Regions from separate parts of the Actinomadura graeca genome, predicted to be linked through region 3. Evidence: riboswitches for the same ligand, from Rfam matches in the RefSeq annotation. Region 3 holds a riboswitch; each other region holds the start of a gene.
What was found. A riboswitch is a leader RNA that binds a small molecule or an ion and turns the genes downstream of it on or off. The one in region 3 is predicted to bind cyclic di-AMP.
Positions count from the first base shown of each region.

Region 1: it holds a riboswitch for cyclic di-AMP, as region 3 does, so the genes downstream of both, AGRA3207_RS29110 (C40 family peptidase) here and AGRA3207_RS23475 (C40 family peptidase) in region 3, are expected to answer to the same signal.
Region 2: it holds a riboswitch for cyclic di-AMP, as region 3 does, so the genes downstream of both, AGRA3207_RS22710 (NlpC/P60 family protein) here and AGRA3207_RS23475 (C40 family peptidase) in region 3, are expected to answer to the same signal.

Region 1 is NZ_CP059572.1:6,575,136-6,578,402, reverse strand. Features, by position in the region: gene typA (translational GTPase TypA) at 1-1,328, opposite strand, end outside; cyclic di-AMP (ydaO/yuaA leader) riboswitch at 1,523-1,656, shown strand; gene AGRA3207_RS29110 (C40 family peptidase) at 1,664-2,671, shown strand; gene AGRA3207_RS29105 ((deoxy)nucleoside triphosphate pyrophosphohydrolase) at 2,692-3,084, opposite strand; gene AGRA3207_RS29100 (Mut7-C RNAse domain-containing protein) at 3,119-3,267, opposite strand, start outside.
Region 2 is NZ_CP059572.1:5,108,124-5,111,390, reverse strand. Features, by position in the region: gene AGRA3207_RS22715 (DUF4360 domain-containing protein) at 398-922, shown strand; cyclic di-AMP (ydaO/yuaA leader) riboswitch at 1,439-1,588, shown strand; gene AGRA3207_RS22710 (NlpC/P60 family protein) at 1,597-2,331, shown strand; gene gad (glutamate decarboxylase) at 2,497-3,267, shown strand, end outside.
Region 3 is NZ_CP059572.1:5,292,219-5,295,485, forward strand. Features, by position in the region: gene AGRA3207_RS23475 (C40 family peptidase) at 389-1,369, opposite strand; cyclic di-AMP (ydaO/yuaA leader) riboswitch at 1,421-1,568, opposite strand; gene AGRA3207_RS23480 (amino-acid N-acetyltransferase) at 1,894-2,424, shown strand; gene AGRA3207_RS23485 (RDD family protein) at 2,431-3,264, shown strand.

The sequences.
Region 1 (3,267 bases), 1.3 Mb from region 3:
CCGTGGTTGGTCATGTGCTCCATGCGGCCCTTGCGGACGGCCAGGAGCTGCGTGACCGCGCCCAGGTGCTCCTCGGGGATGTCGACGGTGAGCCGCTCGACCGGCTCGTGCTTCTTCCCGTCGATCTCCCGGGTGACGACCTGCGGCTTGCCGACGGTCAGCTCGTAGCCCTCGCGGCGCATGTTCTCGACGAGGATCGCCAGGGCGAGCTCGCCGCGGCCCTGTACCTCCCAGGCGTCCGGGCGCTCGGTCGGCAGGACGCGGATCGACACGTTGCCGACCAGCTCCCGGTCGATCCGGTCCTTGACCATCCGGGCGGTGACCTTCGTGCCCTTCTCGCGGCCCGCCATCGGCCCGGTGTTGGTGCCGATCGTCATCGAGATCGCGGGCTCGTCCACGGTGATCAGCGGCAGCGGGCGCGGGTCGTCCGGGTCGGCGATCGTGTCGCCGATCATGATCTCGGGGATGCCGGCGATCGCGATGATGTCCCCGGGCCCGGCCTCGTCGGCGGGCCTGCGGGTGAGCGCCTCCGTCATCAGCAGCTCGGTGATCTTCACCTTCTCGACGCTGCCGTCGTGCCGGCACCAGGCGACCTGCTGGCCCTTCTTGATCGTCCCGGCGTGCACGCGGCACAGCGCGATCCGGCCGAGGTAGCTGGAGGCGTCCAGGTTCGTGACGTGCGCCTGGAGCGGCGCGTCCGGGTCGTAGGCCGGCGCCGGGATCGTCTCGGTGATGACGCCGAAGAGGGGCTCCAGATCCTCGCTGTCGGGCATCTGCCCGTCGGCGGGCTTGTTCAGCGAGGCCCGCCCGGCGCGGCCGGAGGCGTACACGATCGGGAAGTCGATCTGGTCCTCACCGGCGTCGAGGTCCATGAACAGCTCGTACGTCTCGTCCACGACCTCGTCGATGCGGGCGTCGGGACGGTCGGTCTTGTTGACCACGAGGATCACCGGCAGCCGCGCGGCGAGGGCCTTGCGCAGGACGAACCGGGTCTGCGGCAGCGGACCTTCGCTGGCGTCCACGAGCAGCACGACGCCGTCCACCATCGACAGCCCGCGCTCGACCTCACCGCCGAAGTCGGCGTGGCCGGGGGTGTCGATGATGTTGATCGTCAGGCCGTTGTGCCGGACGGCGGTGTTCTTCGCGAGAATGGTGATGCCCTTCTCGCGCTCCAGGTCGTTGGAGTCCATGACGCGGTCGTCGACGTCCTGGTTCTCGCGGAAGGCACCGGACTGCCAGAGCATGGCGTCGACCAGCGTCGTCTTGCCGTGGTCGACATGGGCGACGATCGCGACGTTCCGGAGGTCGTCTCGCGTGGAGATGGGCATGCGGGCTCGCCTTGCGTGAGAGTTCAGGAGTCGCCGCAGACGCGCGGCAGGCCCCATTCTACTTGGCCGGGCGCCCGACCCCGCCCGAGTAGGACGTACCGCCCGTCACACGGTTTTCGGATTGGCCAACTTTGCCCATCCTTTGTACTCTCCCTCAAGATCCGGTCGTCTGGAGGCCCCGCCCCCCGGGGTCTGCGGCCGGAGCGCCGAGTCTCCCACCGCGGAGAACCGGGGACCCACCATCCCTGGGGTGAATCGACGCACGTCGTAGGGCGCCTCCTGGCCCGAACCCGTCAGCTAACCCGGTAGGCGCGCAGGGAGAGGAGAACACCGGCTTGGCACCGGATTCCCACCGGCGGCGCCGCCGCGCGCCCGCCGCCACCGCGGCCACCGTCATCCTGATCGCCCTCGGCGCCACCGCGCCGATCGCCGCGCACGCGGCGCAGCCGTTCGGGGCGCCGTCCCCGGACCCGCTGCCGACCTCGGAGAGCGGCCTCCGCAAGAGCCTCGGCGAACTCAACGTCGAGGCCGAGAAGCTCACCGAGAAGTACAACAAGACCCGCGTCGACCTGGGCAGGGCCCGCAAGGACGAGCAGGCCGCCGCAGAGGCCGCCGCCGCCCTGGAGGCCCAGGCCGCCCCCGCCCGCGAGCGCCTCGGACGGCTGGCCGCAGCGAACTACATGAGCGGCGGGCCCGACGCGATCTTCGGGACGGGCGGCTCCACCGACGGCCTGTCCGACCGGGCCTACCTTGCCCAGAATCAGGCCACGGCCGTCGCGGCCCTGCGCAAGCAGATCGACCAGGCCTACCAGGCAAGACGCGCCGCCGAGGCCAAGACCGCGCAGGTCCGCCAGGCCGCCGCCCAGGCCGAGGCCGCCCGCCGCGCCGCCAAGGCCAAGGTGACGGAAGTCACCAAACGGCTCGACAAACTGACCACCACCCACATCAAGGACCCCCGCACCGGCCTTTCGGCGACGATCAAGGGTTCCGGCCTCCCCGCCAAGATGGCCCGCAAGGCGCTCACCAAGCTCGGCTCCCCCTACGTGTGGGCCGCCGCCGGGCCCGGCACCTTCGACTGTTCCGGCCTCGTCGTCTGGGCATACGCCCAGGTCGGCAAGCCGGGCCTCCCCCATTACACCGGCGACCTGCTCGCCCTCGGCCACCGCGTCTCCCGCGGCTCCCTGCGCTCCGGCGACCTGGTGTACTTCGGCAGCAGCGTCCACCACATGGGCATCTACCTGGGCGGAGGCAAGTTCCTGCACGCCCCGCAGACCGGCGATGTGGTGAAGATCTCCAACCTCTCCGACCGCTCCGACTTCGCCGGCGCCAACCGCATCGGTTGATCCCGGCCGCCTGGGTCGGGTCAGGGGTGCCAGGGATGGGAGTGGGCCAGTTCTTCTATGACGGGACGGTCCCCGGGGAGCCAGTCGACGTCGTAGAGCTCGGCGGGGGTGAGCCAGCGTAGTTCGAGGTGCTCCAGGGCGCGTGGCTTGCCCTGGATTATCTCGGCCGTCCACACCCTGAGGAGACTGCGTTCGCTCAGGCGCCAGTCGCCGCCGATGCGGCGGCCCAGGCGGACCTTGATGGCGAGTTCCTCGTGGCACTCGCGGACGAGGGCGTCCTCGTCCGACTCGCCCGGGTCCACCTTGCCGCCGGGCAGCTCCCATCCGCCGGCCATGTGCGGCGGCTCCGCGCGCTGGGCGCTGAGCAGCCGTCCGTCCGAAATGATCGCGGCACCCACCACGACGAGGTCGATCGTCACCAGCTCCTTGGGTTTCCTTCCGCAACGTTCACTCTGAGACGGTGGCGCGGGCCGGGCCGGTTCCGTTCACGACGCGTGTCGCGTCCCGGACGATCGCCTCCAGGTGGCCGCCGTGCGCGCCGCGCCAGTAGACCCGCCCGCACTCGGCGCACCGGCCGTAGACGTCGTAGCTGCGGC
Region 2 (3,267 bases), 180 kb from region 3:
CGGAAACGGGTTCACGGGTCACGGGCCGGCGCGGCGGCGTCCCCGTCCGCAACAGCCGGGCGACGGCCGTATCGGCCGTCCCGGCAGATCAAGGCCGCGGCTCGGTGAAGTTAAATATGAACGACAACAGAAAAGCTTCGACATTGACAGCCCTTTGTTGTCAGAACTATTCTTACCGCAGATTTCCGGGCCCGCCAGGAATACCGCGGACGTGCCGTCCCCCCCGGCACGTCCGCGCCCTCTCCGCCTCCCCCGGAAGGCCGCCATGACGATCGCCGGACGCACGGTCACCGCCGCTCTGGGCTCCGCGTTCACCCTTGCCGCCCTATTCTCGTCCCCCTCCTCCGCTTCGGCGGACCCGACCGTCCCACCCCCCGGAAGCGTCACCATCTCCCTGGTGGACAGCATCGGCTCGGGTTGCCCGAAGGGGACCGTGGGCTTCTCCGCCGACCCGGTCTCTTTCACCTTCACCCTCACGCCCGCCGGTTTCCGCGCGCAGGCGGGCGGCACGTCCCAGCCGACGGACCACCGGCGCAACTGCCAGAACACGGTGGGCGTCGCAGCCCCGGAGGAGTTCACCTTCGCGATCGCCGAGGCCGACCACGGCGGCCACGCCCACCTGGCACCGGGCGCATCCGGCCAGGTCAGCTGGCGCCATCATTTCCAGGGCTCGGGGACACCAGGGACGACGTGGCGCCACTCCTTGTCCGGCCCGTATTCGGACGGCTGGCAATTCACCGACAAGATCGACATCGCGTCGCTGGACTTCAGGCGATGCGGGGAAAGCCGGCACACCTACATCGGCCTGGAGCTCACGGTGGACCGCGGTACGTCCGACGCGTCCGAGACGAGCCTCATGCTGATGGAGCCGCCCGACGGCAGCACCTTCCGGCTGGTCTGGAAGCGCTGCCCCAAGCCCTGAGCGGCTCGCCCCGCCTCCCCCGGAGACCGCGTGGCGCGAGCGGCGGTGCCGTGACCTGAACCCGCTCCGGGACGACGCCGGAGGTCCCGGATACCCCTGTACGCGGGCGCTTCCGGGCTACTGAGGCGCTGACCTGGGACGTTGATGATTTTGTGGCAGTTTGCCATCCATTGACGTTCGGAGTAGCTTGTCGCACACCAAAGCGCCTGCCAGGCGTTTTGCCCCACCGTGTCCACCCGGACACGATCGCCCCGCCTGACGCCGTCGGGCGGGGACGGCGGCGCGATCCACGCGTCGCCCTGCGATGTCCTGCCGCGCGGGTCCTCTGCCTGAGACCCGATCGTCAGCCCGACCATGCGCACGCGATGGCGTGCTGGCGCTGAGAGAAGCCAGGACCAGGTCGCAGAGCACGGCGCCCCCGCTGGGGTGCCCCCCCTTCCGCGGGCGACGATGCCCCGGAGCCAGACCTGTTCATACCCCTCGTGGACGCCCGTCCGGGCGTCCGCCCGCCTAGTCCGCGCCATGTCGCCGTGCCACCACGGCGGCTCGCGGAGCCGGGGACCCACCCTTCACGACCTGGGGTGAATCGGCCTGCCCGCAGGCCGTAGGGCGACTTCCACGCCCGAACCCGTCAGCTAACCCGGTAGGCGGCCTGGAAGCCAAGGAGTTTTCCCTTGCAAGGCAACCACGACAACAAGCGCGGTCCTCTCGGCCGCCGTACCATCGGCGCTCTCGTCCTCCTCGCCGGTATCGGCGTGGCCGCGGCCACCGCGCAGGCGTCGGTGATGTCCGACCCGGACTCCGGTAAGTCGGTCGCGGCCGTCGAAACCGTTCCCCCGAAGCGCACCTCCGACCGGACCAGGGCCGACTCCCCGCACAGGACGGCCGTCCCTCACAAGGCCGTCCCCAAGAAGGCGGACGCCCCCGATAAGAAGAAGGCCGCCGCCAAGAAGTCGGACGACTCCAGGCGGAAGAGGAAGACGGCCCCGGCGGACACCGACGCCCGGTCCGCGGTCATCGCCCGGGCCAAGACCTGGAACCCGCACAGCGGCGACCGCGTCCCCTACAGCCAGACCAGGTACCACGACGGGTACCGCACGGACTGCTCGGGTTTCGTGTCGATGGCGCTGGGACTGTCCGCGCCCGGCCTGAACACCGTCGGCCTCACCTCGTCGCGGTACACCGAGCGCATCACGATGTCCGAGCTGAAGAAGGGCGACCTCGTCATGGACGCGCTCGGAACCAACACCACCCGGCACGTCGTCATCTTCGAGAAGTGGGCCAACAAAGCGCACACCGCCTACTGGGCGTACGAGCAGCGCGGAAGGTACGGCACCGACTACCGGACGCGTGACTACGGCCTGTCCTCGGGCAGCGAGTACAAGGCGTACCGTCCGACGAACCTCTGAATCGCCGGAAACGGTGAACGGCGCCCGGCCGGGGCATTTCCCGGCCGGGCGCTCCGCGTTTCCTGGCCGATCCTTGGGCCAATCAATACGGTGGCGCCGGAGAGGCAGGGGTTCTCGCGGGAAGTCAGAGCAGAGCCGCTCAACGAGATCCCATCGGAGGACGCGATGGCCCTGCACACCGTGTCGTCTTCCGCCGAGGACACCTTCACCATGCCGCTGAGCGAGCGGACGCTCGCGAAGCACCGGATCCCCGACGTGGAGTCGGATCCGCGCGCGGTGTACCAGGCGATCCGCGCGGAGCTGCTGCTGGACGGGAACTCCTCGCAGAACCTCGCGACGTTCTGCACGACGTGGAGCGAGGACGAGGTGCGCCGCCTGATGGCGGAGAGCCTCGACAAGAACATGATCGACAAGGACGAGTACCCGCAGACCGCCGAGATGGAGAGCCGCTGCGTGCACATCCTCGCCGACCTGTGGCACTCGCCCGCGCGCCGGGACACGGTGGGCTGCTCGACGACGGGGTCCAGCGAGGCGTGCATGCTCGGCGGGCTCGCGCTGAAGCGGCGGTGGCGGCAGCGGCGGGAGGCCGAGGGCGGGCCGGCGGACCGGCCGAACCTCGTCGCCGGGCCGGTGCAGGTCTGCTGGGAGAAGTTCGCGCGGTACTTCGACGTGGAGCTGCGGCAGGTCCCGCTGGAGGCCGGGGCGACGGGGCTGCGGCCCGGGCAGCTGCGGCGGTACGTCGACGAGAACACCATCGGCGTCGTGGCCATCCTCGGCGTCACGTTCACCTGCGACTACGAGCCCGTGGCGGAGATCGCGAAGGAGCTGGACGCGATCCAGGCCGACACCGGGCTCGACGTCCCCCTGCACGTGGACGCCGCCAGCGGCGGTTTCGTCGCGCCCTTCCTGCACCCGGACCTGACCTGGGACTTCGCG
Region 3 (3,267 bases):
GGCGCCGGCGCTCTGACAGGTAGGTCCCTGCAGGAGGCGTCGCCGCGGACGTTGTTCCGTGCATCACCGTTTCACTGCACCACTTCCGCGCATCGCTGTTCTCGGTCAGCACTGCCGAGCAGCACCGTTTCAAGATCGTAGTTGTAGAGCGTGACCCGTTGCGGCGGTTCGGGCCCGGACCATGCCCGCCGCCCATACGGCAGCAAGTTCCGCACGACCGAGCACTCATGCACGACCGAGCACTCATGCACGACCCGAGTTCCTCCGTACGGCGGACTCGTCTTCGCAGCAGGCTGCCTCTGCATGGGCGCGCACCCATGCACGCACACATCTGTTCGTGTGTTCCGCGCAGCTCGCGGGTTGCGGATCGCGGGTTGCCGGGTTGCGGTCAGGCGACCCGGACTCCGCCGGCGAAGGGGCGTCCGGCGATGGGGGCGATCTTCACGACGTCGCCGGTGTGCGGGGCGTGGATCATCTTGCCGCCGCCCACGTACATCCCCATGTGGTGCAGATCGGAGTGGAAGAACACGAGGTCGCCCGGCTGGAGCTGGCTCTCGGGGACGTGCGTGCCTGCGTTGTACTGGCTGCCGGTGTAGTGCGGCAGGTTGATCCCGACCTGCTTGTAGGCCCACATCGTCAGGCCGGAGCAGTCGAACGTGGTCGGGCCGGCGGCGCCCCACACGTAAGGACGTCCGATCTTGGTCATCGCGTACCGCAGCGCCTGCGCGCCCTTGCCGGTGCCGATGACGGGGAGCTTGGCGAGCTGCGTGGGATCCCTCTTGACGAGCTTGCCGCGGACCTTCTCGTAGGTCTGCGTGACCTTCTTGCGCTGGGAGTCGAGATCCGCGCGGAGCTGGGACACCTGGCTCGCGCGCGCTTCGGCCGCCTTGCGCGCGCGCTGGGCGGCCTGCATGGCCTGCATCAGTCCGAGGACCTTCGAGCTGTCGCGCGTGGCGAAGTAGTTGAGCGTGGCGGCCTGGTCGAGGACGGCCTGCGGGTCCTGCGCGGCGACGAACGTGATCGTCGGGTCGGAGCCGCCTTGCATGTAGCTGGTGGCGGCGAGCGCGCCGACCTTCTCGCGGATGCCCTTGAGGGACTCCTCCTGCCGCCTGGCGTTGTCGGCGGCGACCTTCGCGGCCCGCTGCGACTGCTGGAGCTTGACCTTCAGGCCGTTGTACCGCTCGGTCATCTGCTCCAGCTGGTCGGCGAGCTTCAGCGCCTGGGACCTGAGCTCCTTCGTCGAGGGCTCGGGGTCGGCGTGCGCGGCCGCGACCGTGTGCGGGGCCATAGCGTGCGGTGCGACGGAGACGACGGCGAGCGCCCCCGTGACGGCGATCGACCGTCCCCGGAGACGTGCTGCGCGTCCCACCCGCGGACGTGCCGAGCGTGAAAAGGATGCAGGCCGCGACGGCTCCACCGGTTCTCCTCTCCTCGTCCGCCTACCGGGTTAGCTGACGGGTTCGGGCCGGAGCAGCCCGTCCGCGGGCACGCGCGGTCAGCCGCGCGCGGATGCGGATTCACCCCTTCCGGTGCCGGCCCCAGGACGGTTCCCGGGGCGCTCCGGGAGTGGGGTCCCCGGCTCCTCGTGGCCACTGGTTGCGGCCCGGGGACTCGGCGGTCCGGCCTCCGCAATGCGGCAGGCCGACATCAGCGCAGGACACTAACGGACGCGCGATTGGATGCCAACCAGAACATGCGAATTCCCTGGTCGTGGCGTAGTTTCTCCGTCGGCTGCCGGTCCCCGCGCACGTCGGCGGTGTGCTTCAGATCACTATCCGTCGCCGTTGTCCGTGAGGACTAGTTGTTTTTGGCTAGTCACTCGCGGTCGTCACCTCGGGTGGGGGCGGGGCCGACAACAAGTGAACGTCGGTCGTTCGATAGTGTCGCCTGTTTGTGGAAGTCGTGATCCGGCGTGCTCGTACCGCCGACGTGCAGGAGATCCGCAGGCTGGTCGACCTGTACGCCGCGTCGGGACGGCGCCTGCTCAAGAAGTCCACCGTCAAGCTGTACGAGGACGTGCAGGAGTTCTGGGTCGCCGAGGACATCCAGGGCGGGGCGTCCGGGGAGCCGGGGACGCTCGTCGGCTGCGGTGCCCTGCATGTGATGTGGGAGGACCTGGCCGAGGTCCGCTCCGTCGCCGTGGCCAGGGGATGCGGGGGACGTGGCATCGGGCATCGGATCGTCACGCGGCTTCTGGAAACGGCTCGGGAACTGGGCGTGCGGAGGGTGTTCTGCCTTACCTTCGAAGTGGAGTTCTTCGCGCGCCACGGCTTCCAGCCGATCCTCGGTACTCCGGTGGCGCCAGAGGTGTACGAGGAACTTCTCCGCTCGTACGACGAGGGCGTGGCAGAGTTCCTCGACCTCGACCGGGTCAAGCCGAATACGTTGGGCAACACCCGGATGTTGCTTCGCCTGGAGGACTGACCCCCGATGAGTGATTCCCACGACCGCGGACGGCCCTACCAGCCGCCACAGGGACAGGGTTCGTACGGACCGCCGCCTCCGTACCAAAATCCTCCACAGCGCCAGCAGCCGCAGGAGCAACGGCAGCAAGCCCGGCAGCAGCAGTGGCAGCAGCAGCCCCAGCAACAGCAGTGGCAACAGGACCAATGGCAACAGCAGTCGTACGAGCAGCAGTCGTACCAACGCCACGAACCGTCCTATGACGAGTACGGCGACTCCGGGAACGCCGCGGATCTGCCGCTGGCGCCCATCCACCGTCGCGCCGGGGCGCGCATCATCGACAACGCCCTTGTCGCGGTCTTCGGTTTCGCGCTCGTCCTCCCCGTCACGGTCGGCGCGTTCGGCCTCGGCAAGGCCGGCAGCAAGGCGGAGGACGAGGGGGGCATCTGGAACTGGCCCATCATCTTCACCCTGTTCTTCGTCCTGTCGGTGCTGCCGTTCATCTACGAGGCCGTCCAGCTGTCGATGTGGGGACGGACGCTAGGCAAGCGCGTGCTCGGCCTTGGCGTCGTCCAGGTGCGCCCGGCGGGCGCGGCGGTGACGACCACGCAGGCGGTGTGGCGCGCGGCCGTCACCCACGTCGCGTACCAGATCGGTGTGTTCTTCTTCCTCGTCCTCGCCGTGATGGTGTGGAGCTACGCCGCGTACGGAATGCTGCTCGTCTGGGCGGGCGGGCTGATGGCGTACCTGTGGGCGATCTGGGACCAGCCCTTGCACCAGGCCCTCCACGACCGCTTCTCGGGGACGATCGTCATCGACGAGCGGGTGGACGACTCCGAGTACAACGAGTACGCGGAGTAGAGC